Regions from separate parts of the Paenibacillus sp. FSL R10-2796 genome, predicted to be linked through region 1. Evidence: a T-box and tRNA genes for the amino acid it is inferred to sense, from the RefSeq annotation. Region 1 holds a T-box; the other holds one or more tRNA genes.
What was found. A T-box is a leader RNA that pairs with one kind of tRNA and senses whether it is charged. The one in region 1 lies ahead of argS (arginine--tRNA ligase), so its partner is inferred to be a tRNA-Arg.
Positions count from the first base shown of each region.

Region 2: it encodes a tRNA-Arg, which carries the amino acid that the T-box ahead of argS (arginine--tRNA ligase) is inferred to sense. The anticodon was not compared.

Region 1 covers NZ_CP150178.1:5,919,691-5,934,833, forward strand. The annotation lists gene NST58_RS26510 (ABC transporter permease) at 1-155, shown strand, start outside; gene NST58_RS26515 (TetR/AcrR family transcriptional regulator) at 213-902, shown strand; gene NST58_RS26520 (SNF2 helicase associated domain-containing protein) at 984-4,328, shown strand; gene NST58_RS26525 (exosporium glycoprotein BclB-related protein) at 4,402-5,853, opposite strand; gene NST58_RS26530 (collagen-like protein) at 6,281-9,040, opposite strand; gene NST58_RS26535 (hypothetical protein) at 9,086-9,445, opposite strand; T-box leader at 9,695-9,913, shown strand; gene argS (arginine--tRNA ligase) at 9,954-11,819, shown strand; gene NST58_RS26545 (cellobiose phosphorylase) at 11,878-15,143, opposite strand, start outside.
Region 2 covers NZ_CP150178.1:1,049,400-1,064,542, forward strand. The annotation lists rRNA gene NST58_RS04650 (16S ribosomal RNA) at 1-646, shown strand, start outside; rRNA gene NST58_RS04655 (23S ribosomal RNA) at 909-3,834, shown strand; rRNA gene rrf (5S ribosomal RNA) at 3,908-4,024, shown strand; tRNA gene NST58_RS04665 (tRNA-Ile) at 4,082-4,158, shown strand; tRNA gene NST58_RS04670 (tRNA-Asn) at 4,162-4,237, shown strand; tRNA gene NST58_RS04675 (tRNA-Ser) at 4,243-4,335, shown strand; tRNA gene NST58_RS04680 (tRNA-Glu) at 4,352-4,423, shown strand; tRNA gene NST58_RS04685 (tRNA-Val) at 4,430-4,505, shown strand; tRNA gene NST58_RS04690 (tRNA-Met) at 4,521-4,597, shown strand; tRNA gene NST58_RS04695 (tRNA-Met) at 4,669-4,745, shown strand; tRNA gene NST58_RS04700 (tRNA-Asp) at 4,771-4,848, shown strand; tRNA gene NST58_RS04705 (tRNA-Gln) at 4,865-4,939, shown strand; tRNA gene NST58_RS04710 (tRNA-Lys) at 4,947-5,022, shown strand; tRNA gene NST58_RS04715 (tRNA-Leu) at 5,038-5,122, shown strand; tRNA gene NST58_RS04720 (tRNA-Gly) at 5,130-5,204, shown strand; tRNA gene NST58_RS04725 (tRNA-Arg) at 5,215-5,291, shown strand; tRNA gene NST58_RS04730 (tRNA-Pro) at 5,324-5,397, shown strand; tRNA gene NST58_RS04735 (tRNA-Gly) at 5,410-5,480, shown strand; gene NST58_RS04740 (YdeI/OmpD-associated family protein) at 5,582-6,046, shown strand; gene NST58_RS04745 (GreA/GreB family elongation factor) at 6,116-6,571, opposite strand; gene NST58_RS04750 (sporulation protein Cse60) at 6,968-7,162, shown strand; gene katA (catalase KatA) at 7,314-8,771, opposite strand; gene glgP (alpha-glucan family phosphorylase) at 9,034-10,650, opposite strand; gene rbsK (ribokinase) at 10,907-11,836, shown strand; gene aroD (type I 3-dehydroquinate dehydratase) at 11,898-12,662, shown strand; gene NST58_RS04775 (MerR family transcriptional regulator) at 12,747-13,499, opposite strand; gene NST58_RS04780 (3'-5' exonuclease) at 13,673-14,425, opposite strand; gene NST58_RS04785 (metallophosphoesterase family protein) at 14,612-15,143, opposite strand, start outside.

The DNA.
Region 1 (15,143 bases):
CACCGATCTATTACGGATCAGAAGCTCTGATGAACATTATGGTCCGTGGCAAAGGATGGAGCGCAATTGCAATGGATGTCTATGTACTTATAGGATTTTCGCTGCTATTTATGCTGCTGAATGTATTGGCACTGCGCAAGCATCGCAAAATGTAACTTCACAAAAGCTATTATCATTGAAACAAAATGAATCAAGCATGGAGGGTTATTGTAATGAAAGAGGAAGTTTCTACGGAACAAAATATAGAAGAGCAGTGGATAGAAGAGCTGCTGACCCTTGGCAAAGACGAGAAACTGACACCGAAGCAGATTTCTATTCTACAAGCGGCGATTGAGGTGTTTTCCGAAAAAGGATACTCTGCGACATCCACGAGTGAAATTTCTCAGAAGGCGGGCGTGGCGGAGGGAACGATTTTTCGCTATTACAAGACTAAAAATGATCTGCTGCTTGCCATAGTAGGTCCTACCATGAGTCGCATGCTTGCGCCTTTTGTGCTGCGGAATTTCAACGGCGTGCTCGATATGCCCTACGACAGCTTCGAGGAGTTCCTGCGGGCATTTATGATCAATCGGCTGGATTTCGCCCGCAAGAATTTTAAAATTCTTAAGATTCTTATTCAGGAGATTCCTTTTCAGCCAACAGTTAGAGCGCAGTTTGTAGAGAATATTCTTAGCAAAATACTGGAGCGCGTGATTGATATTGTTGAACATTTTAAGGAAAAGGGTGAAATCATCGAGGTGCCTACACCCACACTTATACGCTTCACACTCTCGTCTGTCGTAGGTTATTTGATGAATCGCTTGCTGCTGCAGCCAGATAAGGACTGGAACGACGAGGAAGAAATCAACCTGACGATCGCTTTTATCATGCATGGAATAAGTAAAGCAACACCCCCTATTTGATGCGCACGCCCGTTCTGTTATCATAAGTACTATATTAAATTCGGACTTTTCGAGATCAAGTTATGAGGAAGGAATTATGTTATGGGCTTTAGTGTATCAGAACGGGTAATCAAACTGCTGTGCGGCAAGTCTATTTTTGAAAAAGGATTAGCTTATTACCAAACTGAAAGTGTCGATATAATTGAAGTTGAAGAATACAATGACTCCATTCCAGATTTGCCCCGCTCTCGATATGAAGCCATTGTTCAGGGGGCGATCGACTATGAAGTTATGGTGGTCATTGATATTGATGGGGATGTCCAGGCAGAGTGTAATTGTCCAGCCTACTCCCATGGGGGGCCATTCTGTAAACATATCGCGGCTGTGCTGATCAACGTTGACGCCCTTAAAACTGGCCGAGATCGTTCAGAGCTTACCGATACTTCGCACCTGTCTTCTATAAAAGATACTGAGATTCTAACCCCACGTATTTTTACAGATACTGCGCAAGACAACGGGGGAAAGTCCAGAGATCAACAGCTCGTGAGCAGCCTACTGGGGATGTTCAGCAACCATACACCGCGTCCTAGCGGTACGGGGGCTTTTGTAGATAACAGACTTCCTCTAAATATAGAGTTTACATGCAAGCCGTTCACTTATAGTTACAGCCACACCATGCTGGGTATAGAAATGAAAGTCGGTCCAAAACGTCTATATATTGTTCAGAAAATAAGGGGATTTCTAGAAAGCGTACACCGCGGAGAATCCTTTGAGTTCTCGAAACATTTTATCTATGATCCTGCCATTTACAGCTTTCGGAAGGAAGACAATGTTGTTCTACAGAAGCTGATTGATATTGTATTAAATGAAAAAATGTACCGCGATAACGTCACTCCTTACTCACCTTATGGGGGGAGTATTGGGGGAGATCGGTTGCTGGCCGTCCCTCCTTTTTTCTGGGAGTCGCTTCAACCTGCGCTTTCAGAGGTCTCTTCGGTATTTTTGCAACAAGAAGAGGTGCTGTACGAAGGCATCCTTGTGTCTAATGAGGCGCCTCCACTCAGCTTTGAATTTGAACAGGCAGAAGAGGATGGATATCATCTGGATATTCAAGGACTTGAGCAGATTTCGGTCTTAGAAGATTACGGGATAGTACTATCGGAAGGTAAGTTGCTGAAGCTATCCCCTCAAGAATGCATACGCCTTGCTGAAATGAAAAAAATGCTGGATTCCTCCCGCCGAAATGGCATCGATATTGCCCCCGAGCAAATGGAGTCTTTTATGGACAAGGTTATTCCTGGTCTGAAAAAGCTAGGCAACGTCCATATCGCCGATTCCATCGCGGATCGGATTGTCCAACATAGGCTTATCGCGAGACTTTATCTGGACCGTGTGAGAGATCGGCTGCTCGCCGGACTAGAGTTCCAATATGGTGACATTGTGATCAATCCCTTAGATGAAAAAGCCCATGTTCGCGGGACGAATTTGATTCTTTTGCGAGACGGGGAGGGAGAAGCCCGCATTTTGGAGCTGATGGAGCACGAATCCTTCGCTAAAACCGAGGGCGGATACATTATGACAGACGAAGAGGGCGAGTACGATTTTTTGTACCATACCATTCCGGTGCTGGAACCGCTGCTTTCGGTCTATGCGACCTCCGCAGTCAAAGCAAGACTGTTCACGAGCACTACACCCCCAAAGGTGAGCATTAGTTGGAATGAAAAGACGGACTGGCTTGATTTTAAATTCGATATGGGCGGGATTCCAGAAGCTGAGATTGTTATGGTTCTGAAATCCCTGCAGGAAAAACGCAGATACTACCGCTTGCCTGATGGGGCCCTGCTACCGCTGGAGAGCGAGGAGCTTCAAGAAATCATTACCTTTATGAATGATATAGGCATCCGGGAAGGTGAGATCAAAGGGGTGGAATTTTCTCTGCCCGTTGTTCGCGGGCTACATTTGACCTCCACGGATGCTAAGAGTGACTCCATTAAGCTGGGCAGATCCTTTAAAAAGTTACTTGCGAACATGCGGAATCCTGAGAATCTTGATTTTCCTATACCTGACAGTCTGGTTCCTGTGCTAAGGGATTATCAACAATATGGATTTCAGTGGTTGAAGACGTTGGCCCATTACCGTTTTGGTGGTATTTTGGCGGATGATATGGGGTTAGGCAAAACGCTGCAAAGTATCGCTTTTCTCCTGTCAGAACTTCCAGAGATCCGCCAGAATGGACTGCCTGCCCTAATTGTCGCTCCTGCGTCTCTCACTTATAACTGGCTTAATGAGCTTAAAAAATTCACGCCAGAGATCAAAGCTGTCATTGCAGACGGTAGTCTAATTGAGCGCGGGCGGATTTTAAAAAATACAGCAAAAGCTGATGTAATCATCACTTCTTATCCGTTGCTTCGCAGAGATGTTCAGCTGTATGCTAAAAAGTCTTTTCATACCCTGATTCTCGATGAAGCACAAACTATAAAAAACCATACTACACAGACAGCCCAAGCTGTAATGGCGCTTCAAGCCCGGCACCGTTTTGCACTTACGGGTACTCCCGTGGAGAATGCGTTGGAAGATTTATGGTCCATTTTCGGCACCGTGTTCCCTGGGTTGTTTCCAGGCAAAAAAGCTTTTCATGATTTACCAAGAGAAACGGTTGCGAAGCGGGCGCGTCCCTTTTTGCTGCGGCGCTTAAAGAGTGATGTGTTAAAGGAACTTCCGGACAAAATTGAATCCGTACAAGCATGTGAACTGCTGCCGGAGCAAAAAAAGTTATATGTAGCTTATCTCGCCCGTTTGAAAAAAGAGGCGCTTAAGCATTTGACCCAAGATAGCTTCGGCAATAATAATCGGATCAAAGTTCTGGCGGGACTAACTCGTCTGCGCCAATTGTGCTGCCACCCTGCTCTTTTTGTCGATGGATATGAAGGAAGCTCTGCTAAATTCGAGCAGCTGCTCGAAATCATAGAAGAATGTCGCAGTTCGGGTAAACGTATGTTAGTATTCTCACAATTCACAGAGATGCTCGGCCTGATTGGACGTGAACTAGGATATCAGGGCATTCCATACTTTTATTTAGATGGTCAAACGCCTGTTTCTCAACGAGTAGATTTATGTAATAAATTTAATGAAGGAGAGCGTGATATTTTCTTAATCTCCTTAAAGGCCGGCGGGACCGGGCTCAACTTAACTGGGGCAGACACTGTAATCCTTTACGATCTTTGGTGGAACCCTGCCGTCGAGCAGCAAGCTGCGGATCGGGCTCACCGTATCGGGCAGAAAAATGTAGTGCAAGTAATTCGTCTCGTCACCCAAGGCACCGTAGAGGACAAGATGTATGAGCTGCAGCAGAAGAAAAAGAACTTGATCGATGAGGTCATCCAGCCAGGTCAAGAAAGCTTGTCTACCCTCACAGAGCAAGACATCCGGGAGATTCTAATGATCTAAATAACAACGTTGGAGAAAAAATCAGGATATCCTGCAGCCCATAGGGCTATCGGGATATCCCTTTTTCTTCAGATTATGCGATTGTAACTCCTGCACTAGCATAGCCAGCAACAGTTGTTGCAACGTCAATGCCAGCCGTGACCGTCGAAGTGAAGACCAACAACAAGCGTTCTCCCACAGTTACAGGGATGCTCAAACCTGTGGTATTACCACTGCTAATAGTTCCAAGAGCAATTAATCCTGTAAGCGGAGGACTTAACGTAACTAAAGCCCCAGGTACTGCTGTGAAGGTATTGTTAGGTGTAGTAGATCTGTATAATTGAGCCGTGATTGTTACCGTAGACCCCACCAAACTAACGGAAGCTGTCGCACTGAAATAGGCTGCCATAGACGTAATCGTTCCAGTTCTAGGAACCGAGAACGCAAAGTTCAGCAAGGTTCCAGCCGCTCCGGTGAGATCTATAGTACCGCCTGTAATACTGATATTAGTTGCACTGCTACCAAAACCAACTGCACTTGAAGTATTCAAAAGCCCCCCTAATACAGTGGTCATTGCTACTGGAAGACCAGAAGAATATGGAATAATTGCACCTGAACCAGTAGCACCTGTTGCTCCAGTTACACCAGCACCTGTTGCTCCCGTTGCTCCAGTACTTCCTGTCGCTCCAGTTACACCAGCAGTTCCTGTCGCTCCCGTTACACCAGCAGTTCCTGTCGCTCCCGTTGCTCCAGCAGTTCCTGTTGCTCCGGTTACACCAGCTACTCCTGTGGCTCCCGTTACACCAGCTACTCCCGTTGCTCCCGTTGCTCCAGCAGTTCCTGTTGCTCCGGTTACGCCAGCACCTGTCGCTCCCGTTACACCAGCAGTTCCTGTCGCTCCCGTTGCTCCAGTACTTCCTGTTGCTCCCGTTGCTCCAGCACTACCTGTCGCTCCGGTTTCGCCAGTACTTCCTGTCGCCCCCGTTGCTCCAGCACTTCCTGTCGCTCCCGTTACGCCAGCACCTGTTGCTCCCGTTGCTCCAGTACTTCCTGTCGCCCCCGTTGCCCCTGCACTTCCTGTCGCTCCCGTGGCTCCAGCACCTGTGGCTCCGGTTACGCCAGCGCCTGTCGCTCCCGTTGCACCAACGCTTCCTGTAGCTCCAGTAGCTCCAGTAGCACCTGTAATTCCTATATTTTCTCCATATAATTCAGAGTAGACAAGGCGATGAGCAATCACTAATTGACCTGTGCTACTCTTCCCCCAAACTGAAATTTGAATGGGATCATCAATCGTAATAGGTGTTGTGAATAGAAATTCAAATGAATCAAAGTTTGCATAATAATCCCTATTAACCACTTGATTAGGAGCTAAATTAACCTGTTCACTTACATATAAAGTTCTTGTCCCATTCATATAATAGCCTTCGACTTGAACCGTTGACGGAGTATCATCACTCTGATTGACAATTTTAAGAGTAACAAGCTGAGTAGGTCTTACACCGCCTACCAGATTATTTTCTATGGGACCAGTAGATAGTTGACTCAATTTTCAACACCTCATTTTTTATGAAATTATAATACTCGTATTATTTGAATTTCGAAAATCAACTCACCTGAACAAAACTATCCTCAAGAGTTACGTATAAACTAGGGTTTTATCTATAATCATTCCTCCCCCTGCTCTAAGTTGATAATCTATGAGCCTACAAATCAGTTCATATTTTTTGGCTCTTTATAGTATTATTCTTATTTTGAATTAAGGTGTGGACATCCATTTAAAAACTACTATTACACATATTTGATTTATTAAAATAAGCTAAAAATCTGTAATGGTTTAATAGAATAAGAATCTAATAAGCAACGTTCCAGTCGACTTATAACATATGCCAACAAAACAGAGGGTAACCCGAGAGCCACACTAACGGCTACCGAATTACCCCTGTTATAAACACTGAACTTGAAGATAAATAAGCTTAAGTTAATTCATGAACAGACCAGACGATACCTGCTGAGTTCGCTCCACCCAAATTCAAAGGAACCGTCAAACCATTTGCCACATAGAACAAGCCAATCACATCACCTGCGGTTAATGCAAATTCTCCAGCTAGCGTCACAGTACCACTTCCCAAAATTGCTCTCAAATCTAATATAAGCGCTACATTCACATCAAGTACTGGGAACAACCCACTTACCAGATTTGTTGCAGTAGGAGAAGTTCTCTGAACTACGAAAGCCGGATTAACTCCAGCACCAAGACTGATAGAAAGTGAGGCAGTTGTGGAATAATTGATAGTCGCTTCAATCGAATATCTACCAGTTGTCGGAATGGTATAATTTCCACCAACTTCGTCGAAAGACGGGCTATCATAAAAAGGTGTTGTCACAGTCCAGCCAGTTAATTGTGTAGATGTGGAAATTGCCAATGAGGGTTTGAAAGCAGAAAACCCTTCTTGTTGAATATTCGGACCTGTTGCTCCAGTTACTCCGGTAGCTCCGGTAGCTCCGGTTACACCAGCTATTCCAGTCGCTCCTGTTACTCCAGCTACTCCTGTTGCTCCTGCTACTCCAGTCGCTCCGGTCACTCCAGCTTCACCCGTTGCTCCGGTTACACCAGCTACTCCTGTTGCTCCAGTTGCTCCTGCTACTCCAGTCGCTCCGGTTACTCCTGTTTCACCCGTTGCTCCGGTTACACCAGCTACTCCTGTTGCTCCTGTTGCCCCTGCTACTCCCGTTGCTCCAGTCGCTCCAGCTTCACCCGTTGCTCCGGTTGCCCCAGCTACTCCTGTTGCTCCTGTTGCTCCTGCTACTCCAGTCGCTCCGGTCACTCCAGCTTCACCCGTTGCTCCGGTTACACCAGCTACTCCTGTTGCTCCGGTTACTCCTGTTTCACCCGTTGCTCCAGTTACACCAGCTACTCCTGTTGCTCCAGTTGCTCCTGCTACTCCAGTCGCTCCGGTTACTCCTGTTTCACCCGTTGCTCCGGTTACACCAGCTACTCCTGTTGCTCCTGTTGCTCCAGTTGCTCCTGCTACTCCAGTCGCTCCGGTCACTCCTGTTTCACCCGTTGCTCCGTCTACTCCCGTTGCTCCCGTAGCACCAGTCGCACCAGTCTCTCCTGCTCCAGTTGCACCAGTCGCCCCAGTTACTCCGTCTGCTCCTGTCGCCCCTGTTGCCCCTGTCTCTCCTGCTCCGGTCGCTCCTGTAGCACCCGTTGCTCCGTCTGCTCCCGTTGCTCCAGTTGCACCTGTAGCTCCATCGGCTCCTGTCGCCCCAGTCTCTCCTGCTCCGGTCGCTCCGGTAGCACCCGTTGCTCCGTCTGCTCCCGTTGCACCAGTCGCCCCAGTTGCTCCATCGACTCCAGTCGCTCCAGTTGCTCCGTCTGCTCCCGTTGCTCCCGTTGCTCCTGTTGCACCTGTAGCTCCATCTGCTCCTGTTGCCCCAGTCTCTCCTGCTCCGGTCACTCCTGTTGCACCCGTTGCTCCATCGGCTCCCGTTGCACCAGTCGCACCAGTCACTCCATCTGCTCCGGTCGCCCCTGTCTCTCCTGCTCCGGTCGCTCCGGTAGCACCCGTTGCTCCGTCTGCTCCCGTTGCACCAGTCGCACCAGTCACTCCATCTGCTCCGGTCGCCCCTGTCTCTCCTGCTCCGGTCGCTCCGGTAGCACCCGTTGCTCCGTCAGCTCCCGTTGCACCAGTCGCACCAGTCACTCCATCTGCTCCGGTCGCTCCCGTTGCTCCTGTTGCTCCATCCGCTCCGGTTGCACCAGTCGCCCCAGTTACTCCGTCTGCTCCTGTCGCCCCTGTTGCCCCTGTCTCTCCTGCTCCGGTCGCTCCTGTTGCACCCGTTGCTCCGTCTGCTCCCGTTGCACCAGTCGCCCCAGTTGCTCCATCGACTCCAGTCGCCCCAGTCTCTCCTGCTCCGGTCGCCCCGGTTGCTCCGTCTGCTCCCGTTGCACCAGTCGCCCCAGTTACTCCGTCTGCTCCTGTAGCTCCATCGGCTCCTGTTGCCCCTGTCTCTCCTGCTCCGGTAGCACCCGTTGCTCCGTCTGCTCCCGTTGCACCAGTCGCACCAGTTACTCCGTCTGCTCCTGTAGCTCCAGTCTCTCCTGCTCCGGTAGCACCCGTTACTCCATCCGCTCCGGTTGCACCAGTTGCACCTGTAGCTCCATCGGCACCTGTTGCCCCAGTCTCTCCTGCTCCAGTCGCTCCAGTTGCTCCATCCGCTCCCGTCGCCCCGGTTGCACCAGTTACTCCATCTGCACCTGTCGCCCCAGTCTCTCCTGCGCCGGTCGCTCCCGTTGCTCCGTCTGCTCCCGTTGCTCCTGTTGCTCCATCCGCTCCCGTTGCACCAGTCGCCCCGGTCGCGCCAGTTATCCCTTGCGTTACACCAAGCAATTCTGCATGTACAAGTCGATGGGCAGTCACAATCTGGCCAACGCTATTTTTTCCCCATACTGAGATTTGAATCGGATCATCTACCAGACTTGTAGTTGTAAAAATAAATTCAAACGCATCAAAATCGGCATAATAATCACGTGTTATAACTTCATTAGGTGCTACATTTATCAGCTCGCTGACATATAAAGTTCTTGTCCCATCCATATAGTATCCTTGAACAAGAGCCATTGATGAATCAATGTCACTTCGGTTATCAATTTTGACAGTAACATGCTGAGTAGGTCTTACACCCCCTACCATACTATTGTCTATCGGTCCGGTAGATAAATAACTCAATTTCTCATCACTCCTTTAACGTTAACTGTGTCACAAAAATAATTATTAAATTAATACTGCCTGCTTCTCCCACGCAACTATGCGATGAGGATCTACCAATGCCCCTGAGTTCTGTTTACCCCAGACTGAAATCCCAACCTCTGCTTCAACCGCTTCTACTGTTGTAAACACAAATTCAAATGCGTCCAAGTCGGCAAAATAGTTCTTAGTTAAAACTTGATTAGGTGCTAGATTTACTGTTTCATTCACATACATCGTTCTTGATCCGTTAAGAAGGAAACCTTGAATAACTAGATTATAAGGATTAAGAGAATCCCGATTAACTACTTTTACGGTTACCAGTTGCGACGGTCTGACCCCTAGGATCGGGCTGTTATCTATAGGTCCAGTAGAAAAAATAGCCATGTTTTATTCACTCCTCCCTTCCACTACAATTTGAAAGATTAGTGGCTCCGTATAGTAATATTCCTTGGCTTGAGTTAGCGTGTGGACTGTTGTGCAAAGGAACAGCTGGTCCTATAACAAGACAGCCTTCTTTTTCCAAATTTATAATCTACTAATCTGATAAGCTAACAACAAAGAGCAACCAAGATTGTTAAGAAGCTAACCACTATTGCTTTTTATGAAATATTAGGTATACTGGTAAAAATTAATTAAGCATCGATGAGCGGGAGAGTAGTTAACGAGATCTAGTCCTCAGCGAGCCGGGAGAGTGTAAGCCGGTACAGATCCCTTTAATGAAGCGCACCCGTGAGATGGACTTCTGAACCTTAGTAGGAAGTCCCGGCTGAAGGCCGTTATCCCGTAAGGTGGCTGAACAACTTGTTCAGCAACGAGAGTGGTACCGCGAGCGCTAAAGCCCTCGTCTCTTTTGAGACGAGGGCTTTTTTGTATTTTCAAAGGAGGGTATACCATGTTAAATCAAATCATCAAAAACAGCATTGAACAAAGTGTAAAAAAAGTATTCCACACCTTAGAAGTTGCCTACCCAAAAGATGTTACAATTCTGATCGAACAGCCAGCTAATCTAGAGCATGGTGATTATTCATGCAATATCGCTATGCAGCTAGCCAAAACTCTACGTAAATCCCCAATGGTCATAGCAGAATTAGTGAAAGCAGAGCTTCAATTCCAAGGGCGCTTCGCCGGTCTTTTACAAAAAGTTGAAATCGCTGCTCCCGGATTTATCAATTTGTATATGAATTGGCAAAGCTGGGCTGAACATTCCTTTGAACTGCCTGCCAGCACTGGGGAAAAAGTCATCATCGAGCACACTTCTATCAACCCCAACAAAGCCGCTCACGTAGGTCATCTAAGAAACGCCTGTATCGGCGATACTCTAGTCAGAATTATGAAAAGAACTGGGTATAACGTAGAGGTCCATAACTACATTGATGATCTCGGCAATCAGCTGGCGGATACAGTTGTTGGATTATTAAATATATCTTTAGAAGGGGAACACCAACGTTTCGGTGATTTTTGCTGGGATCTTTATGCCAAAGTGAACAAAGAATATGCGCTGAACCCTGAGATGACACATAAGCGCACAGATATACTGCACTCCCTTGAACAAGGGGGCGGTAACGAAGCCTGGCTGGGCAACCTTGTAGCTGAACGCATCGTTAGAGAGCATGTAGAGGAAATGAAACATTTTGGAATTTATTATGATTTGCTGGTATGGGAGAGCAGTATTTTAAAAGAGGGATTTTGGGCAGCCGCAGCTGAGCTACTGAAGCAGACAGCCGTTTTTGTACAAGAGACTGAAGGTAAACTCGCAGGCTGCTGGGTGCTGAAGCAAGGAACAGAGGCTAACATTGGAGCGGATTCAGAGGAGCATCAGCTCGATAAGGTGCTGGTGCGTTCGAATGGGATTTTAACGTATACAGCCAAAGATATTGCCTATCATCTCTGGAAATTTGGTCTTTTGACCAAAGATTTCTCCTTTAGCGAATTCTCGTCCGGTTTATGGACAACTGGATTAACTGGAACCCAAGAATCTTATGGGCAGGCGGACAGAGTCATCAATGTGATCGATTACAGACAGGAATATCCACAACAGATGGTTAAGCAAGCCTTAGGGGCACTAGGTTATAACGAGCAAGCAGACAAACTCCATCATGTGAGCTATGGTGTTGTATCTCTTAGTCCCGCTTCGGCGGCCGAGCTGGGTATAGATATTTCAGAAGGCAAATCTTCTTATGCTATGTCCGGACGTCAGGGAATCGGGATTAAGGTAAGCGATCTGGTGGAGCTTATGGAACAGAACATTGAGCACTCACGTTCCGATAAAGACGGCCTCTCCAGCCGATTGATTGCCACTGCTGCGATTCGCTACTATCTGCTACGGTTTAATTTAGGAACGGAAATCGTGTTTGATTTCAAACAGGCTACCGAAATATCCGGCAATACCGGAGTTTATCTGATGTATACTTTTGCGCGTGCGACAAGCGTTTTGAGTAAAGCTACGATCCCAATCCTTACAGCTGCCGCACAGCTTCAGTTCCCTTCCGAATTGGAAAAAGCAGAGCTTGCCCTGCTAAGACAGCTAAGCCTCTGGCCGGAGATATTACATTCAGCAAGTATAGAGTTAACGCCAAATACGCTCTGCACTTACGCACATACCTTAGCTACACTGTTCAACAACTTCTATTCTGGATGTCCGATTCTAAAAGGAGATCCAGCTACGATCGAATTCCGCCTCTGGCTCACTTCAAGATTCAAGGACATCTTGGGAGATGTGCTCGAAGTGCTTGGGTTACCGACACCGAGCCGAATGTAAAAAACACAAAAAAGGCAATCTCCGCGCTTAACGCGGAGATTGCCCTTCTATATATATGTTACTTATAAATCTCTATCACATTTCCAGCTTCCGTGCTGAGACGATCAAAGTCCGCACGTTTGATGCGAACACCACCACTACGATAGCGGTTAGGTGTACCTTCTGTTTGCACTTCCGTACCGTTGATAGTAATTTGACTAATCTCACGACCTGTAAGGTGATAGATAAAGTCTACCTTAGTGCCTGCATATTCAAAGCTAAAGTGCATTCCATCCAGCGATTCCGGCAGAATAGGGTCAACAATTAAGTCTCCACCTTCCGTACGGATCCCCAGTGCATTCGAGATTAACTGGTTCATATAGATCCCAGGACCGCTGGAATAGATTCTCCAGCCACCTTTAACAGCTACGTCACCATTGCGCAGTTTATCGAAATTCTCCTGTGCCTCATAACGGGTGTTAAATTTACCATCCGAGCTACTGAAATAGGAGTTAGCTTGACGTAGTTCAGCGTTTGGCACCACATCGCGGATTCCGATCGGATTAATCGCTGCCAGACCCTTCCAGACCTGATCGGTTTTACCGAGCTTAGCCATAGCCTCTACATAACGGATATGTGCATGCACATACTGAAGTCCAATTTCCCGGCCAAAGTTAGCCGCTTGCTCCGCACGTTTGAAATGAGTGCTGACCCCGCCAACATATTGAGCTGGACGATTCATCAGACGCACACCGTCAGGGCAGAATAGTTTATCCTGAATGACATCATAGTGTGCTTCGGCCTGTTCCGGAGTAAGCAGCTCACTGATCATACTGCGCGTCATAGGCAGCAGACGGTACTGAATACCTGTTTCTGTGTCACTTGGGTGCACCATAAGTTTAATTTGCTCAGGGTCTTCCATATACAGGAAGCCAGGAATCACTTCGGATTGAAGCATATGAGTATGGAAATCCTCACGGATCCCTTCCACCATCGCCTTCAGTTCCTCTGCCTCAGCTTGATCAACTGAACGAAGCACCTCTGAGAACTGATTAAGTGTCTGATAGGTAAGTGCCACTGTCCAGCTGCTGACCATATACTGCTTCAGCTGTGGATTTGCAGGCTGGAGCGTATCATCCCAGTCTCCATCACCGTAAGAAGACAGATGTGTGTCATGCAGGAAATGATCCTTAATATAAGCAATTTCCTTCCGTGCGTGATCCAGCAACGTCGCCTTTTCTTCTGTAAAGTCAAAGCTGTGCTTACGGGTATACGGTACTGTTGCTCCCAAGATGCTGTAATCCTGAGTTACTGCCAAGTAGTCTCCAAGCACCTTAAGCGGCCATACAATAATATCTCCATGACTTTCTTCTTGTTGTATCTTCGTGTATTTATCAAACATGAACCACTGTGGCCAGTTGCCATCATCTTCATATTGATGACTATACAGCGTCAGCAAAATTTCCCGAACCTGTTCGTATTTTTGCGTAGCCATGAAATATTCCACAGGTCCCTGACATACATCCCTTGTTCCCCAAGCAGCGCCACCATATTGCTCTAAACCATGTGGAACCGAATAGTGAACCAGCATGTTATGTGTGTACCACCAAGTCAGAGCGTTAACCTTAAACAGTTCACCTTCTGTTCCGTCCCCAAGCGTCAGGCGGAAGCCATTCATCACACCAGCATAAAACGCGCGATAAGCAGAAATTTCTTCCTCAGCTGAACGATTTCTTGGAGCAAGTGACTTACCATCCAGAAGCCCTTGAATATTCAAGGTCCATTCACTGCTGGCAGACAGCTCCAGAACTGCTAACGGCGCTTCAGTTGGTTGAACCGGAGAGACAAGTCTACCTTCATCCTGCAGAGTTAACTCCGCACCCTGTACCTTTAATTTATACTGTAAGTCAGGATATTCACCAGCACTTAGTGCGCTTCTGTCAGCGGAGAAGATTACTGCTCCACCTTCTTGCTTAGATTGATATGGAAGCTCGTATTCATTAACGTTCATAGTGATTTGATTAGTGACTAAATAACGATAAGCTCGTCCGCTTTCCGAACGCACATTCAGGAATATCTCTGGCGAATCTTCGGTGGTGTAGTTCGTAATAATGAAGCATTCACCATCTGTTCTGTAATACCAACGAGCATAGTTGAAACCAACCTCAAATAGAGAAGGCATGGTCAGCAAACGATATTCACCGTTCCACTCTACATAAATGCGTTGTCCTGAAGCTTTTGGAATGTTAAGCGCATTTCTTGGATTGGACATTAGCTTGTTGAAATTGGTATTTCCAATTACCACTTGGGAGTTAAAGATCCCGTACATATAAGAAGTTGTTGTGATGACCTTATCATTAAGTCGAGCGTTATCCCCACTCATCAGGATATGGCCGTGTGGCCGTTCTACGCGCATTTCTTTCTCTTTTAATACTACGTGCTCATAATTCTCCGTGAAAAAGGAAAGTAGTGTGTCTCCTTCTCTCTCCTCCTGATAACGAACCGGAAACAAGACCCCGATCTCTTTCTCTGTCAGCGAATCTGCAGCCAGCGGTGCTCCCAGCTCCTTCGAGAAGAAAGAACGTTCAAGTGCTGCTTCAGCTTCTAAAGGTAAATCTTTAACAGCATCCCAAGCCGCAGCAATATCATTAGCAAATTCTAGCGCAGTGATCGCTTCTGGATGATCTTGCTTAAACAATCCGTAGAACACAAACCGTGTTTCCCCGCTCAGCTTCACCCGTTCCGATTGCAGCGCAGTATATGCAAATTCATATTGATAGATCTCATTACTTAATTGCTCACGACCCAAGCTCTCTGGTTGGTTGGTTTCTTTATAGGACAGTCCAAAGAATTGAAAACCGTCTGTTGAGAAGCTTGTTGCCTTGGTAAGTGAACCCTGTTGCAGATATGGGAATTTCCCGCCCTGCGGCTGATTCTGTCTAGAGCAAACAACGTACCCGTTGGATTGATCCTCAAATACCGCATGATCGATATACTGTGACAGGTAAGCTTCATTACTGCGGACAGCGGCGATATCAGCAATCCCTACATCCTGTCCGTACACAAGATCTACCTCTGCATTTTGTCCAGTAAGCTTCACATCCCAGAACCAAGCTCCTCCTGCAGTAGGGGTGAAAATAACTTGATATTCAATATTTTCCGCAGTACCTTCCCAAACCAAACGGTTTCCAGCCTTACGTACAGTGCTTGAAGAATGAATGCCCAGCAAAGGAATGGCTTGAATGTTTCCATCATTGTGCACTCGCAAATATAGATTGGATAATGAACCATCCACAATGCTTGGCAGCAATTGATTGATCATTGTCCGTTCGTAGAGGACTTGGA
Region 2 (15,143 bases), 2.4 Mb from region 1:
AGACTGAAACTCAAAGGAATTGACGGGGACCCGCACAAGCAGTGGAGTATGTGGTTTAATTCGAAGCAACGCGAAGAACCTTACCAGGTCTTGACATCCCTCTGAATCTGCTAGAGATAGTGGCGGCCTTCGGGACAGAGGAGACAGGTGGTGCATGGTTGTCGTCAGCTCGTGTCGTGAGATGTTGGGTTAAGTCCCGCAACGAGCGCAACCCTTAACTTTAGTTGCCAGCAAGTAATGTTGGGCACTCTAGAGTGACTGCCGGTGACAAACCGGAGGAAGGTGGGGATGACGTCAAATCATCATGCCCCTTATGACCTGGGCTACACACGTACTACAATGGCCGGTACAACGGGAAGCGAAGCCGCGAGGTGGAGCCAATCCCATCAAAGCCGGTCTCAGTTCGGATTGCAGGCTGCAACTCGCCTGCATGAAGTCGGAATTGCTAGTAATCGCGGATCAGCATGCCGCGGTGAATACGTTCCCGGGTCTTGTACACACCGCCCGTCACACCACGAGAGTTTACAACACCCGAAGTCGGTGGGGTAACCCGCAAGGGAGCCAGCCGCCGAAGGTGGGGTAGATGATTGGGGTGAAGTCGTAACAAGGTAGCCGTATCGGAAGGTGCGGCTGGATCACCTCCTTTCTATGGAGAATCGTTCTCTGCAATGAGGACATTCAAATCGGAAGCTCAGCTTCCAAAACTCAGGTTTAGGCCTGTTACTCACTCGTTGCTCAGTTTTGAGAGTTTAAGCTCTCAAGTAAGACTTGATCCTTGAAAACTGGATACCGAAACGAATTTGCGTTTTAGAACATCTTTTAGCAACTTGTGTAAACAAGTAAATGTTATTAGTGAGATGATTCCAAAGAGAATGTCATCGTATGATATTTTCCTGCGGAAAAATCAAGGTTAAGCTAATAAGAGCACACGGAGGATGCCTAGGCGCCAGGAGCCGACGAAGGACGTGGCGAACAACGAAACTGCCTCGGGGAGCTGTAAGCAAGCTTTGATCCGGGGGTGTCCGAATGGGGAAACCCAGCTGTGGTAATTCGCAGTTACTCATTTCTGAATACATAGGAAATGTGTAGAGGCAGACCAGGGGAACTGAAACATCTAAGTACCCTGAGGAAGAGAAAACAATAGTGATTCCGTCAGTAGCGGCGAGCGAACGCGGAACAGCCTAAACCTAAGAGCTTGCTCTTAGGGGTTGTGGGACGTCTCACATGGAGTTACAAAGGAATATGGTAGGTGAAGAGGTCTGGAAAGGCCCGCGATAGAGGTAAAAGCCCTGTAACCTAAACTGTATTCTCTCCGAGACGGATCCCGAGTAGTGCGGGGCACGTGAAACCCCGTATGAATCCAGCAGGACCATCTGCTAAGGCTAAATACTACCTGGCGACCGATAGTGAAACAGTACCGTGAGGGAAAGGTGAAAAGCACCCCGGAAGGGGAGTGAAATAGAACCTGAAACCGTGTGCTTACAAAAAGTCAGAGCCCTATTAATGGGTGATGGCGTGCCTTTTGTAGAATGAACCGGCGAGTTACGTTTAACATGCAAGGTTAAGCCGAGAAGGTGGAGCCGCAGCGAAAGCGAGTCTGAATAGGGCGATTTAGTATGTGGACGTAGACCCGAAACCGTGTGATCTACCCCTGTCCAGGGTGAAGGTGCGGTAACACGCACTGGAGGCCCGAACCCACGTACGTTGAAAAGTGCGGGGATGAGGTGGGGGTAGCGGAGAAATTCCAATCGAACTCGGAGATAGCTGGTTCTCCCCGAAATAGCTTTAGGGCTAGCCTCGGTATAAGAGTAGTGGAGGTAGAGCACTGATTGGGTGCGGGGTCCGCAAGGATTACCAAGCTCAGTCAAACTCCGAATGCCATATACTTATTGCCGGGAGTCAGACAGTGAGTGCTAAGATCCATTGTCAAAAGGGAAACAGCCCAGACCATCAGCTAAGGTCCCCAAGTGTGTGTTAAGTGGGAAAGGATGTGGAGTTGCACAGACAACCAGGATGTTGGCTTAGAAGCAGCCACCATTGAAAGAGTGCGTAATAGCTCACTGGTCGAGTGACTCTGCGCCGAAAATGTAACGGGGCTAAACACACCACCGAAGCTATGGCTAGATACTATGTATCTGGGGTAGGGGAGCGTTGTGTAGGGGTTGAAGGTGTACTGAAAAGAGCGCTGGACACTACACAAGTGAGAATGCCGGTATGAGTAACGAAAAGATCAGTGAGAATCTGATCCGCCGAAAGCCCAAGGTTTCCTGAGGAAGGCTCGTCCGCTCAGGGTAAGTCGGGACCTAAGGCGAGGCCGAAAGGCGTAGTCGAAGGACAACAGTTTGAAATTACTGTACCACCGTAATCCGCTATGAGCGATGGGGTGACGCAGGAGGGTAGTGACGCGGACTGATGGATGTCCGTCTAAGCAGTGAGGCTGATGTGTAGGCAAATCCGCACATCATTAAGGCTGGGCTGTGATGGGGAGCGAAAATTATAGTAGCGAAGGTCATGATCTCACACTGCCAAGAAAAGCCTCTAGCCAGGAGAAGGTGCCCGTACCGCAAACCGACACAGGTAGGCGAGAAGAGAATTCTAAGGCGCGCGGAAGAACTCTCGTTAAGGAACTCGGCAAAATGACCCCGTAACTTCGGGAGAAGGGGTGCCCCGGTAGTGTGAATAGCACGAGGGGGCCGCAGTGAAAAGGCCCAAGCGACTGTTTAGCAAAAACACAGGTCTGTGCGAAGCCGCAAGGCGAAGTATACGGGCTGACGCCTGCCCGGTGCTGGAAGGTTAAGGGGAGTGGTTAGGGGTAACCCAAGCTATGAACCGAAGCCCCAGTAAACGGCGGCCGTAACTATAACGGTCCTAAGGTAGCGAAATTCCTTGTCAGGTAAATTCTGACCCGCACGAATGGCGTAACGACTTGGGCGCTGTCTCAACGAGAGATCCGGTGAAATTTTAATACCTGTGAAGATGCAGGTTACCCGCGACAAGACGGAAAGACCCCATGGAGCTTTACTGCAGCTTGATATTGAATTTGGGTACGATCTGTACAGGATAGGTGGGAGCCGTAGAAATCGGAGCGCAAGCTTCGGTCGAGGCGCCGTTGGGATACCACCCTGATCGTATCTAGGTTCTAACCTAGTACCCTTACCGGGTACGGGGACCGTGTCAGGCGGGCAGTTTGACTGGGGCGGTCGCCTCCTAAAGAGTAACGGAGGCGTTCCAAGGTTCCCTCAGAATGGTTGGAAATCATTCGCAGAGTGCAAAGGCATAAGGGAGCTTGACTGCGAGACCTACAAGTCGAGCAGGGACGAAAGTCGGACTTAGTGATCCGGTGGTACCGCATGGAAGGGCCATCGCTCAACGGATAAAAGCTACCCTGGGGATAACAGGCTTATCTCCCCCAAGAGTCCACATCGACGGGGAGGTTTGGCACCTCGATGTCGGCTCATCGCATCCTGGGGCTGAAGTAGGTCCCAAGGGTTGGGCTGTTCGCCCATTAAAGCGGTACGCGAGCTGGGTTCAGAACGTCGTGAGACAGTTCGGTCCCTATCTGTCGTGGGCGCAGGAAATTTGAGAGGAGCTGTCCTTAGTACGAGAGGACCGGGATGGACGTACCGCTGGTGCACCAGTTGTTCCGCCAGGAGCATGGCTGGGTAGCTACGTACGGACGGGATAAGCGCTGAAAGCATCTAAGCGTGAAGCCCCCTCAAGATGAGATTTCCCAATTAGTAAGACCCCTTGAAGACGACGAGGTAGATAGGTTGGAGGTGGAAGTGCAGCAATGCATGGAGCTGACCAATACTAATCGGTCGAGGGCTTATCCTATACTTAGAATGCAAATTCGTTTCGGATTCAGTTTTCAGGCATCAAGCCTGAGCATTTACGCTGTAAATGCCCGTTTGGTGGCGATAGCGGAGGGGTTCCACACGTACCCATCCCGAACACGACCGTTAAGCCCTCCAGCGCCGATGGTACTTGGACCGAAGGGTCCTGGGAGAGTAGGACGCCGCCAAGCGGACAACCACATTACCCGTGGTATTTTTTTTGCCCTTAATATTAATATGTCTTAGAAGGGCCTTTAGCTCAGCTGGTTAGAGCGCACCCCTGATAAGGGTGAGGTCGGTGGTTCGAGTCCACTAAGGCCCACCATATTCCCTGATAGCTCAGTTGGTAGAGCACTCGACTGTTAATCGAGTTGTCACAGGTTCGAGTCCTGTTCGGGGAGCCATTTATGGAGAGGTGTCCGAGTTTGGCCGAAGGAGCACGATTGGAAATCGTGTAGGCGCCACAAGCGTCTCGAGGGTTCGAATCCCTCTCTCTCCGCCATAAAAATTATTAGCATGGCCCGTTGGTCAAGGGGTTAAGACACCTCCCTTTCACGGAGGTAACATGGGTTCGAATCCCATACGGGTCATATCATGGAGGCTTAGCTCAGCTGGGAGAGCATCTGCCTTACAAGCAGAGGGTCGGGGGTTCGATCCCCTCAGCCTCCACCATATTATTTTCACTGACGCGGGGTGGAGCAGCCCGGTAGCTCGTCGGGCTCATAACCCGAAGGTCGCAGGTTCAAGTCCTGCCCCCGCAACCAATTTACTCTTATACATTATGTTTAGGGATAAGCTGGTATGGTGAAAATGAATAGTATATACTAATTAATGACGCGGGGTGGAGCAGCCCGGTAGCTCGTCGGGCTCATAACCCGAAGGCCGCAGGTTCAAATCCTGCCCCCGCAACCAATTTACACTTATGCATTATGTCTATGGAACCGTGGTGTAGTTGGCCTAACATGCCTGCCTGTCACGCAGGAGATCGCGGGTTCGAATCCCGTCGGTTCCGCCATTTAGTTAATTATTATTGGGGATTAGCCAAGCGGTAAGGCAACGGACTTTGACTCCGTCATGCATAGGTTCAAATCCTATATCCCCAGCCATTTATGAGAGCCATTAGCTCAGTTGGTAGAGCACCTGACTTTTAATCAGGGTGTCGAAGGTTCGAGTCCTTCATGGCTCACCATTTTCTTTAAAGTGTGCGCGTGTGGCGGAATTGGCAGACGCACCAGACTTAGGATCTGGCGTTTCACGACGTGGGGGTTCGAGTCCCTTCACGCGCACCATGTTTTTGCGGACGTGGCTCAGCGGTAGAGCATCGCCTTGCCAAGGCGAGGGTCGCGGGTTCGATTCCCGTCGTCCGCTCCATATAGATTTTGCGCCCTTAGCTCAGCTGGATAGAGCGTTTGACTACGAATCAAAAGGCCGGGAGTTCGAATCTCTCAGGGCGCGCCATTTTTATTACTAAGCAGTTATAGTATTGTTAACGGGATGTAGCTCAGCTTGGTAGAGCACCTGGTTTGGGACCAGGGGGTCGCATGTTCAAATCGTGTCATCCCGATTTTATACCTTTGCGGGTGTAGTTCAATGGTAGAACTTCAGCCTTCCAAGCTGATAGCGTGGGTTCGATTCCCATCACCCGCTTATAAAGAGAGACACCTGCCGGTATTAGGCGGGTGTTTTTTTGTATAGTTAAGCACGTATGGATACAATAGGAACTAGAGATTTTATTTGAGGAGGGGCCAATGTTTGAATTTGAAGCAAGGTTAGTCAGACCAGATACGAATGGGAGTTGGACATATCTTACGGTTCCTTTTGACGCTGAACAAATATATGAAACTAAATCAAGGATACAAGTTAAAGGAAGCCTGAATGACATTCCCTATAGAGGAACACTCATGCCGCATGGTAATGGGAAACATTTTATGGTCGTGAAAAAAGAACTGCGAGACTTAGCCCATGCTCAACCTGGAGATATAGTTCGGGTGACAATGGAACAAGATCATCAATTGCGAGAGATAGAAGCTCCAGAAGATTTTCTGGACGCACTAAGCAGCAATGAGCAGGCAGAGGTATATTATAACAGCTTGGCTTATTCCTATCGGAAGGAATATGTGAGCTGGATCGAAGGGGCGAAAAGACCGGAAACCAGAGCAGCAAGGATCCAGAAGTCAGTTAATAAGCTGGAAGAAGGTTTGAGGCTTAAATAATAGAACAGCGTCCTCCTCCTTAATATCTGGAAAGGGACGCTGCTGTAGTGGGTATATAAGGGATCGTCCTTATATAAGAACGCCTACTTCACCATTATTCACGAACTTAATGCTTTCGATCTTCACCTCTAGTTGACCTGAAGGAATCGCTAGCTGACAAGTACTGCCGAGCTCAGCCAGCAGCAGCTGCATGCCTATAGGTGACAACATAGAAATCTTGTTATCGTTAGGTTCTGCTTGGTTAGGAAATACGATGGTATAGATATCTGTAGTATTATCGTCCAAGTAACGAAGCTGCAGCTGACTTCCGATAAAGACCTGTGAATTTAAATCTTCACCATTGAACTCAGTTAGTAATTGTTCCAGCTCGGAGCAATAACGGGATAACAGCGTTTCAGCGTTGCTTCTATCCTTGCTCCGTACCGGAAAGTACTGATTTAGAAATGCGATTTTTTCCTCATCAAAATAGATAAGCTGCTGAAGCAGCTGTGTCCGTGAGCCTTCATAGATAAGACTATGGTTCATAGTAGATTTCACCCCCTCTAAGTAGCACATTCCTTGTAAACCTGTTATGGTGTGTTGCCATCTTAAAATCCCTCCTATACAAATAGAGGTCCCCCAATGGAGACCTTCTGATCAGTATACCAGCTTCTATTTGTAAATCCAATCCATTTTAAAAGGGGAATTAAAACCTTCTAAATATTGTAATGAAAACCTTTGACTATTACATACTTGGGTGCTATGATAGGCTGATGCATAGGCATTTCGTAGAAAACTGCGAAATGCCTATACTGTATTTTGAAGATATTTTTACATTAATTGTTACCTGGGGAGTGATACGCCATGTACATTTCGTTGAGTTCACATATAGATTCCAGAACTATAAAATAACTACTTAATTTATTAAAGGAGGAGATCAGGATGATTCAAGTTAAAGAGTTTGTAGATGCTGACAATTCTTATGCAGAGAATAAAGCTAATGAGTTCCTGGCAGGACTACGGGAGGAACAGATTGTGAATATCTGTTACGGTTCGGTAGTTAAATCATCACGTGATGGGGCAGAGCACCAAAGAACCACTATACTGGTCGTGTATAAGACAAATGAAAGGCAATAACTGGAACACGTTTTTTTCATGTCTATCCATTGTCTCCACGCTGGGCGTTGTGATTGTCATCATTTATTATGTTTTCAGCTAATTAGCAAAAAGAGGACCTTTCCCATCTACGGGCAAAGGTCCTCTTTAGTTTATAAGTGCATTTACAATCTTACATTCCGTCTGGTACAGATAAACCCAAACCGGATGCGATACGCTGTCCCAAGTCTGGATCAGCTTTAAAGAAATGCTCAATCTGGAGACGTTTGATATCGTTACTTTCAACAGGAGTCATAGCGCCAACGATATTTTGAACTAGACGGGTACGTTCTTCTTCAGACATTAGACGGTACAAGTCACCTGGTTGTGTATAGTGATCGTCACTATTGTAGGAGACACTATCCGCATAACCAGAGACTTCGAACGGCGATGTTTTATGCTGCGGTGATTCTTTAGGTCCTCCTAAGCTGTTAGGCTCGTAATAGGCACCGGAACCGCCATTGTTGCCCAAGGCCATACCACCATCACGTTGATAGTTCTTCACTTCTACTTTTGGACGGTTGATAGGTAAACTGTTATGGTTGGGACCAACCCGGTGACGGTGTGCATCACCATAAGCGAACAGACGGCCTTGTAGCAATTTATCCGGCGAAGCTTCAATACCAGGAACGAAAGAGCCGGGGGAGAATGTAACTTGTTCTACTTCAGCGAAGTAGTTCTCCGGATTGCGATCCAATACCATACGGCCAACCTCGATTAACGGATAATCTTTTTGCGACCAGACCTTTGTTACATCAAATGGATCAAAACGGTAAGTCTTCGCATCCTCGATTGGCATAATTTGCACGTAGAGCTTCCAAGCAGGGAAATCTCCTTTATCAATAGCATTAAACAAGTCCTCTGTATGATAATCCGGGTTTTCCCCAGCGATTTTGGCAGCAAGGTCTGCATCTAGATTCTTAATGCCTTGTTCTGTTTTGAAATGGTATTTCACCCAGACTGCATTGCCCTCGGCATTTACCCACTTGAAGGTATGGCTACCGAACCCATGCATATGTCTCAGCGTAGCTGGAATTCCGCGATCCGACATCAAAATCGTTACCTGATGCAGAGATTCAGGCGATAAAGACCAGAAGTCCCATACAGCATTCGGGTTCTTCAGATGTGTCTGTGGATCACGTTTCTGTGTATGAATAAAGTCCGGGAATTTAATCGCATCACGAACGAAGAATACAGGCGTATTGTTACCTACGAGATCATAGTTTCCTTCTTCAGTATAGAACTTCACGGCAAATCCACGAGGGTCGCGTACGGTATCAGCAGAACCTAATTCACCAGCTACAGTAGAAAAACGAATGAACAACGGTGTACGTTTGCCTACTTCAGACAAAAAGTTAGCTTTTGTGTATTGGGTTAGATCCTTTGTAACTTCAAAATACCCGTGAGCGCCAGCACCTTTAGCATGAACGACACGTTCAGGAACACGTTCTCTGTTAAAGTGGGCTAATTTCTCAAGCAAATGGACATCTTGCAGTAAAGTGGGACCGCGGTCACCGGCTGTCATTGAATTCTGATTGTCGCCTACTGGAGCACCCCAGCTGGTTGTAAGATTATTATTATTGGAGCTCATTAATAGAATCACCTCATGAGATTTGATTTTAGATTTAGTATAAGTTCTATATTAATGTTTTTTAGAGAAATTGCAACACTTTTTAAATAATTGACTCATTACAATATGTGGTAATCGTCAATACATCGTTGGCACATTCAGATATATATGATAGACAAAGTGATTAATTACTTAGCAGAATTAAAAAAGAAACAGCGCATCCCTACCATCACTGAAGGGGTGCGCTGCATTTTTTGATATAGAAGATATTCGGTTCTTGTACTTAGGCTTTAATGTACATTCTGTTGTAATATTCATCTAACATTCTTTTGGTGGCAAACTCCGTACGGGTGGTTTCGATACTCTTTTTCATCATTTGTACCCACTGTTCACGATTCTCGTAAAAGGTTGGGAGCACACGTTTCAATAAGGTGTTGTACAGTGCATCACTATCATGCTTATCCAGCACCTCAAAGTCTGTAGTTTCGAAGCCGTCTCCAATCTGCCAGCCATTCTCGCCATCGATACAGGCTTCCGGCCACCAGCCATCCAGAATAGAACAGTTCAATACACCGTTCATAGCTGCTTTCATCCCGGAGGTGCCGCTGGCTTCCAATGGTCTGCGTGGATTGTTGAGCCAAATATCAGCACCGCGCGTCAGCTGGGCGCCAATCGTCATATCGTAATTCTCGAGGAACACAACACTCTTTGGATACTTTTTCATCATCGCTACTAGGTTACTGACGATTTTTTTACCGTTATCATCGAGTGGGTGCGCTTTGCCGGAGAATACAATTTGTATCTTTCCAGACTCCAGATAAGGTTCGATAATTTCTGGCTGTGAGAAGATCAGGTCGCTTCGTTTATATGGAGCTGCTCTGCGTGAGAAGCCGATGAGTAAATTGTCAGCATTTAAGCTAATGCCGGAACGTTCTTTGATGAACTGGATCAGTTCGCCCTTGATCTCTTTATGCACTGCCCATAAGTCTCCATCCTGTTCGTAGGCTTGCGTCATTCTATCATCTACCCAGGTAGGAGTATGGATGGCATTAGTAATGCCTATAATTTCTGATCTTCCGGCTACTTCCTTCCACATTTTATTAGCCGTATCGGCGTGTAGCTGGGCTACTGCGTTGGAAATACGTGATAGTCTTAGACCTGCAACCGTCATATTAAATGGCTCGCCGCCGATCCGCTCCATCTGGTCACGGGTTAAGCCGTTGAACGCACTCATATACTCAAGTCGGTCGAGAGGATGGGTTTCGTTGCCTTCTTTGATTGGTGTGTGGGTAGTGAATACGACTTCTTCGCGAGTGGCTTTCCACGCTTCTTCGAAGGTGTGGCCTCCGGACATTTTTTCACGGATTAGCTCGATAGCCGCTAGAGCCGCATGACCCTCATTGAAGTGATAGACATCAATAGGGATTTGCAACGCACGCATAGCTTTGACTCCACCAATCCCAAGCACGATCTCTTGTGCGATCCGTTCTTCGCCGAACCAGCCGTACAATTGGCCTGTGATCCAGGCATCATTATTCTCGGGAATATCCGTATCCAGTAAATACAATGTGCTGTTGCCAAAATAATCAGTTTTCCATACTTTGCATACCACATCGGTTTTTCGGACTTTAACAGTTACCTTAACCCCTGTATCTTCAAGAAACTCATAAACATAATTGTGATAGGAGTCGTACGGATTGCCATTGGCATCAATCTTTTGGTCCGTGTAACCTTGTTTCCACTTCAGCCCAATAGGGATAATAGGGGCGTTGATATCTTTTGCACCCTTGATGTAGTCTCCGGCAAGAATGCCCAGACCTCCGGCATACATTTTGAAATCGGAATGCAGCCCGTACTCCATACTAAAATAAGCGACTGACGGTAATTTTTGTTCGTTCACTTGATAAGCCTCCTAATCACGGATTAGATTAAATTGCAGTGAAGCTGCGGGCATTATCTTAGGTGCAAACGTTTGCTCAAAATAGTGCAGGCAATCATTGTGGAAGCGATTGCACCACTATTCTAGCACACTCGATGAATAAAAGCATAACGTCAATTTGGTGAAAACAACCATTTTGAATCCAATTGAGCGGAATTGATTGATAAAGTGGACAGAAGCCCCTAAGATAAAGAGATTGAAGAAATAATTAATGGTGGTGTCTAAGTTGGATATAGTTGTGATTGGAAGCTTGAATATGGATATGGTGGTACGTACAAACCGGTCACCAAATGCAGGAGAAACCCTGATTGGACAAGCCTTTGCTCTATCTCCTGGCGGAAAAGGGGCAAATCAGGCCGTTGCCGCAGCACGTCTGGGTGCAGAGGTTAGTATGATCGGAAGAGTTGGAAAAGATACCTTTGGTAGCGAAATGCTGGAGATTATCAGGAATGAAGGCATTCATATAGAGCATATTTCTGTAAGTGAACATGAGGCAACAGGAGTCGCCTCAATCGTTATTGAAGAAGATGGAGAAAATCGGATTATCGTGGTACCTGGAGCGAATATTGAGCTTACGGTAGAGGATATTCAGGCATTGGAGGCTGTGATTAGCCAGGCTAAGATCATTGTGCTGCAGCTTGAAATGGATCTGGCGATGAGTGAGCAGGCGATCGCGATTGCCCATCGTAAGGGGATTCCGGTCATCCTTAATCCTGCACCAGCTAGAGTGCTAAAGGATGAGATGCTGGCTCAGGTATCTTACCTGACACCTAATGAGACGGAAGCCGGGATTTTGTCCGGAATGACTGTGGATAGCGCAGAGACTGCTGAGCAGGCAGCCCGTATTTTGCTGCAAAAAGGAGTACAGAACGTAATTGTAACCTTGGGTTCAAAAGGTGCCCTGATTGTGAATGCTGAAGGTGCCAAGGCTGTTCCAGGCTTTCCGGTAAAGGCGGTAGATACAGTTGCTGCCGGTGACTCATTTAATGGCGCATTAGCCCAGCAGCTGGTCTTAGGGAAGACCTTGGAGGAAGCCGTGAGCTTCGCTAATGCTGTAGGTGCATTGGCTGTAGGGAAAGAAGGGGCGATCCCTTCATTGCCGCAGTTGTCCGAGGTCGAGCAATTTCTAAAACGTAAATCGCTGTAGAATAGACAGTACAGGATATTCAAGATCTATACTAGATGAGATAGGATAAGGAGCTTAAATAATGAGCAGAACAGTAACCGTTAAAAATGTGATCATCGGCGAAGGAATCCCTAAGATATGTGTTCCGCTAATTGGAGCGACCTTGTCTGAGCTGAAGCAGGAAGCGGAAGCGCTGAAAGTACTGCAACCTGATTTGGTGGAGTGGCGGACGGATTTTTTTGCTGAAGTGGAAGACGTTGCAGCTGTAAAGAACGCACTAAGCGAAATCTGTTCTGTGATTCCAGATCTGCCGCTGATTTTTACTTTTCGGAGTGCAAAAGAAGGCGGAGAGAAGCAAGTCAGCACGGAATATTACACAGCACTGAATAAAGCTGCTGCCGAGAGCGGTCTAGTAGATATAATAGATGTTGAACTATTTAATGATGAGCAGGATGTAAAGCTACTGATCGAAGCTGCTCATGTTCATAACGTGTCTGTCATTATTTCAAATCATGATTTTCAGGGTACACCTCCTAAAGAGGAGATCATCTCACGGTTATGCAAGGCGCAGGAGCTTGGCGGGGATTTGCCCAAAATTGCCGTTATGCCCCAAGATGCAGGCGATGTGTTAACTTTGCTGGAAGCTACACATATCATGAAGGAAAAATATGCAGACCGTCCGATTATAACGATGTCTATGGCGGGAGCCGGGGTGATCAGCCGTTTGGCAGGTGAAGTTTTTGGTTCAGCGCTTACCTTCGGAGCTGCACATAAACCTTCTGCACCTGGCCAGGTAGCTGTCGCTGAGCTTCGGAATACATTGTCGCTGCTGCACCGCAGTCTGTGATTTCTGCTGATTGCTATTGCCTCAAAAAAAAGGCATCCGGAGTATCCGGATGCCTTTTTCTATTTTAAAATATTGTTCGTGCGCTTACGCATTTTTTCCCGTATATACATGTACGGCATCTCTTAGAAACGCAGCGAGTCCAGGGCGGCGTTTGTCATAGTATTCGGTAAAACGTTCATCATCAACATACAATTGTGCAACACCAGCATGAGCTTCTTTGGAATAGGAATTCCAGTAGAAGGAGAGCCACTCACGGTGTAGGTCTGCACTTTTTTGCGCTAATACACTGGCAGGGTCTCCATGCTCCATTGCTTGCAAGAGTGTTTCGAACATCTCTTCCTCAAGCTGTTGTATAGCGGCATATTGTTCTTCTGTCATTCCTTTAAGCTTTTGGTTGGATTGATTAATGGTGTCATCTCCGTATTTCTCCCTTATTTCTTGGCCATATTTCTTTTCGTTGTCATCTACCAGCTTTTGTTTAAAGCCTTCGAATTTTTCAGTATCACTCATGCTAATTCTCCCTTCTTTTTGAGCCAGCGTCTTTTCGACGTTAGCGATTAATAGATCTAATTGCTGTCTTTTTTCCAGTAGCTTGTCATGATGCTCCCGCAGCGCTTTGGCTCCGTCGAATGAGGGCTCTGTCATAATAGCCTTGATACGTTCCAGACTTAAGCCAAGCTCCCGATAAAATAAAATTTGCTGTAGTAGATCTACTTCGGTACGGCCATAGATACGATACCCCGAAGAGTTGATTCTCGCCGGCTTAAGAATGCCAAACTCATCGTAGTAGCGCAGGGTCCGTGTGCTGATTCCAGCTAACTCTGCGAGCTTCTGCACTGTGTATTCCGTAGTATCACCTCCTACAAATCAAATGTACACCTTTACGTAACGTGAAGGTCAAATGGTTTTTTTAGCATATCCAAAACAGCGGCAGCTACCCTCTGAATGATCATGGGGAAGTCTGCCGCTGCTATGAATAAGTCTATAATGTTGAGCTTTGCTGCTTGAATTTATTTATGGCCCATCTGTGCTGTGAAATAATTGTGCAATTCCTCCAGCTTACGAGGGTCCGCAAGGGTTGCTTTGTCTGAGAAGTAGTGTTCAACGACAAGGTCCCAGGTAGGTACAATTTTTTGTGAGGTCATAGCCTTTATGGCTACCTTAACTGTTTTGCGTTCTTTGGCATTGGAGAAGGTATCTACGTAATGCTGTGAACGCTCAAAATCCAGATCCTTAAACACGGCGCGGAAGATCTCTGACGTCATCCGTGCATCATCCAGCGCCCGGTGTGCAGATCCAGTAGGCTCAAGCTCAAACAATGCCATCGCGCTTTCCACGCTGACATCATTGCTAAGACCACGCGCACGAAGAACTCCTTTGAGCAAATCGAAATACGTAGCGGACATCCAGTAGGATTCGTCCATCTTGTGCATGCGCACATCCTGAATGATTCGCTTCATGTCTTCGCCACCCCAGGTAAGCAGCAGAACTCCGTCTGTACTTAGATCAAGCCACTCTCTAAAAGCAGTGATGACTTTGGGGAAGCGGGCGGCAATGTCGATTTCCTCTTGAGGGATACCCGTTTTTTTCTTAATAAAGGAATTCAGGGTGGAGAAATATATAGGTTTGATCAAGGAAGAAAATTCATCCTTATACTGCAGTGAAGAGTCTAACCGGACGGCTCCAATCTCAATGACCTCCATAGGGTGCTCGCTGGCAAACTTACGGCCGTTGAATTCGATGTCCAGAATAATATAATCCACAGGTACTTGCCTCCGTTTCCATGACTGACGCTGTAGTGCTTAATACGTCGACTTCTCTATTTTAACAAAAAAAGTGATGTAATGGGGAATATGGAGACAAGCTAATATTTGCACAAAAAAATGAACCAGCGTAACATCTGCGCACTGGTTCATTTAATCACTATTAAAATTTAATCCTATAAAAGATTAATGTCCTGAATCGGCAGCAGGTTCAGGCATATGAATCGGCTGTTCATTTATAACGGATCCGTCATCAAGACGAAGCCAGGTATTGAAGTCTTGAGTGCCTTTGACCAGTTCGATGACGCGTGCTCCCCGCATAAAGCCTTCTTTTCCATAAGTATTGTAGCCGGTAGCACGGCCATAAGAAAGACGTATGCCATACAGGTTACCGCTAAAATCGTTGATATGGTCATGTCCGCAGAAGGTGCCAAGCACATCACCCATTTCCAGCAAAGCTGAGAATAAGCCCGAGTTCACCTCAGGTGAGCATACACGCTCAAACTTATGCCCATGACAGACTTGTGTAGACCAGACATCCCGATATTCGGGAATTGGAATATGGAAGAAAGCCAAGGCAGGCAGCCTGTTCTCAGCAGTCTTCGGATTCAGCCGCGCAGATTCAGCCGTCAGCCAGTTGATCTGATTCCGCCCAATCCAATTGTAGCCCGGGATATCCTCATACTCGGAGTAGCCGCCAGAGTCCAGAAAATACAAA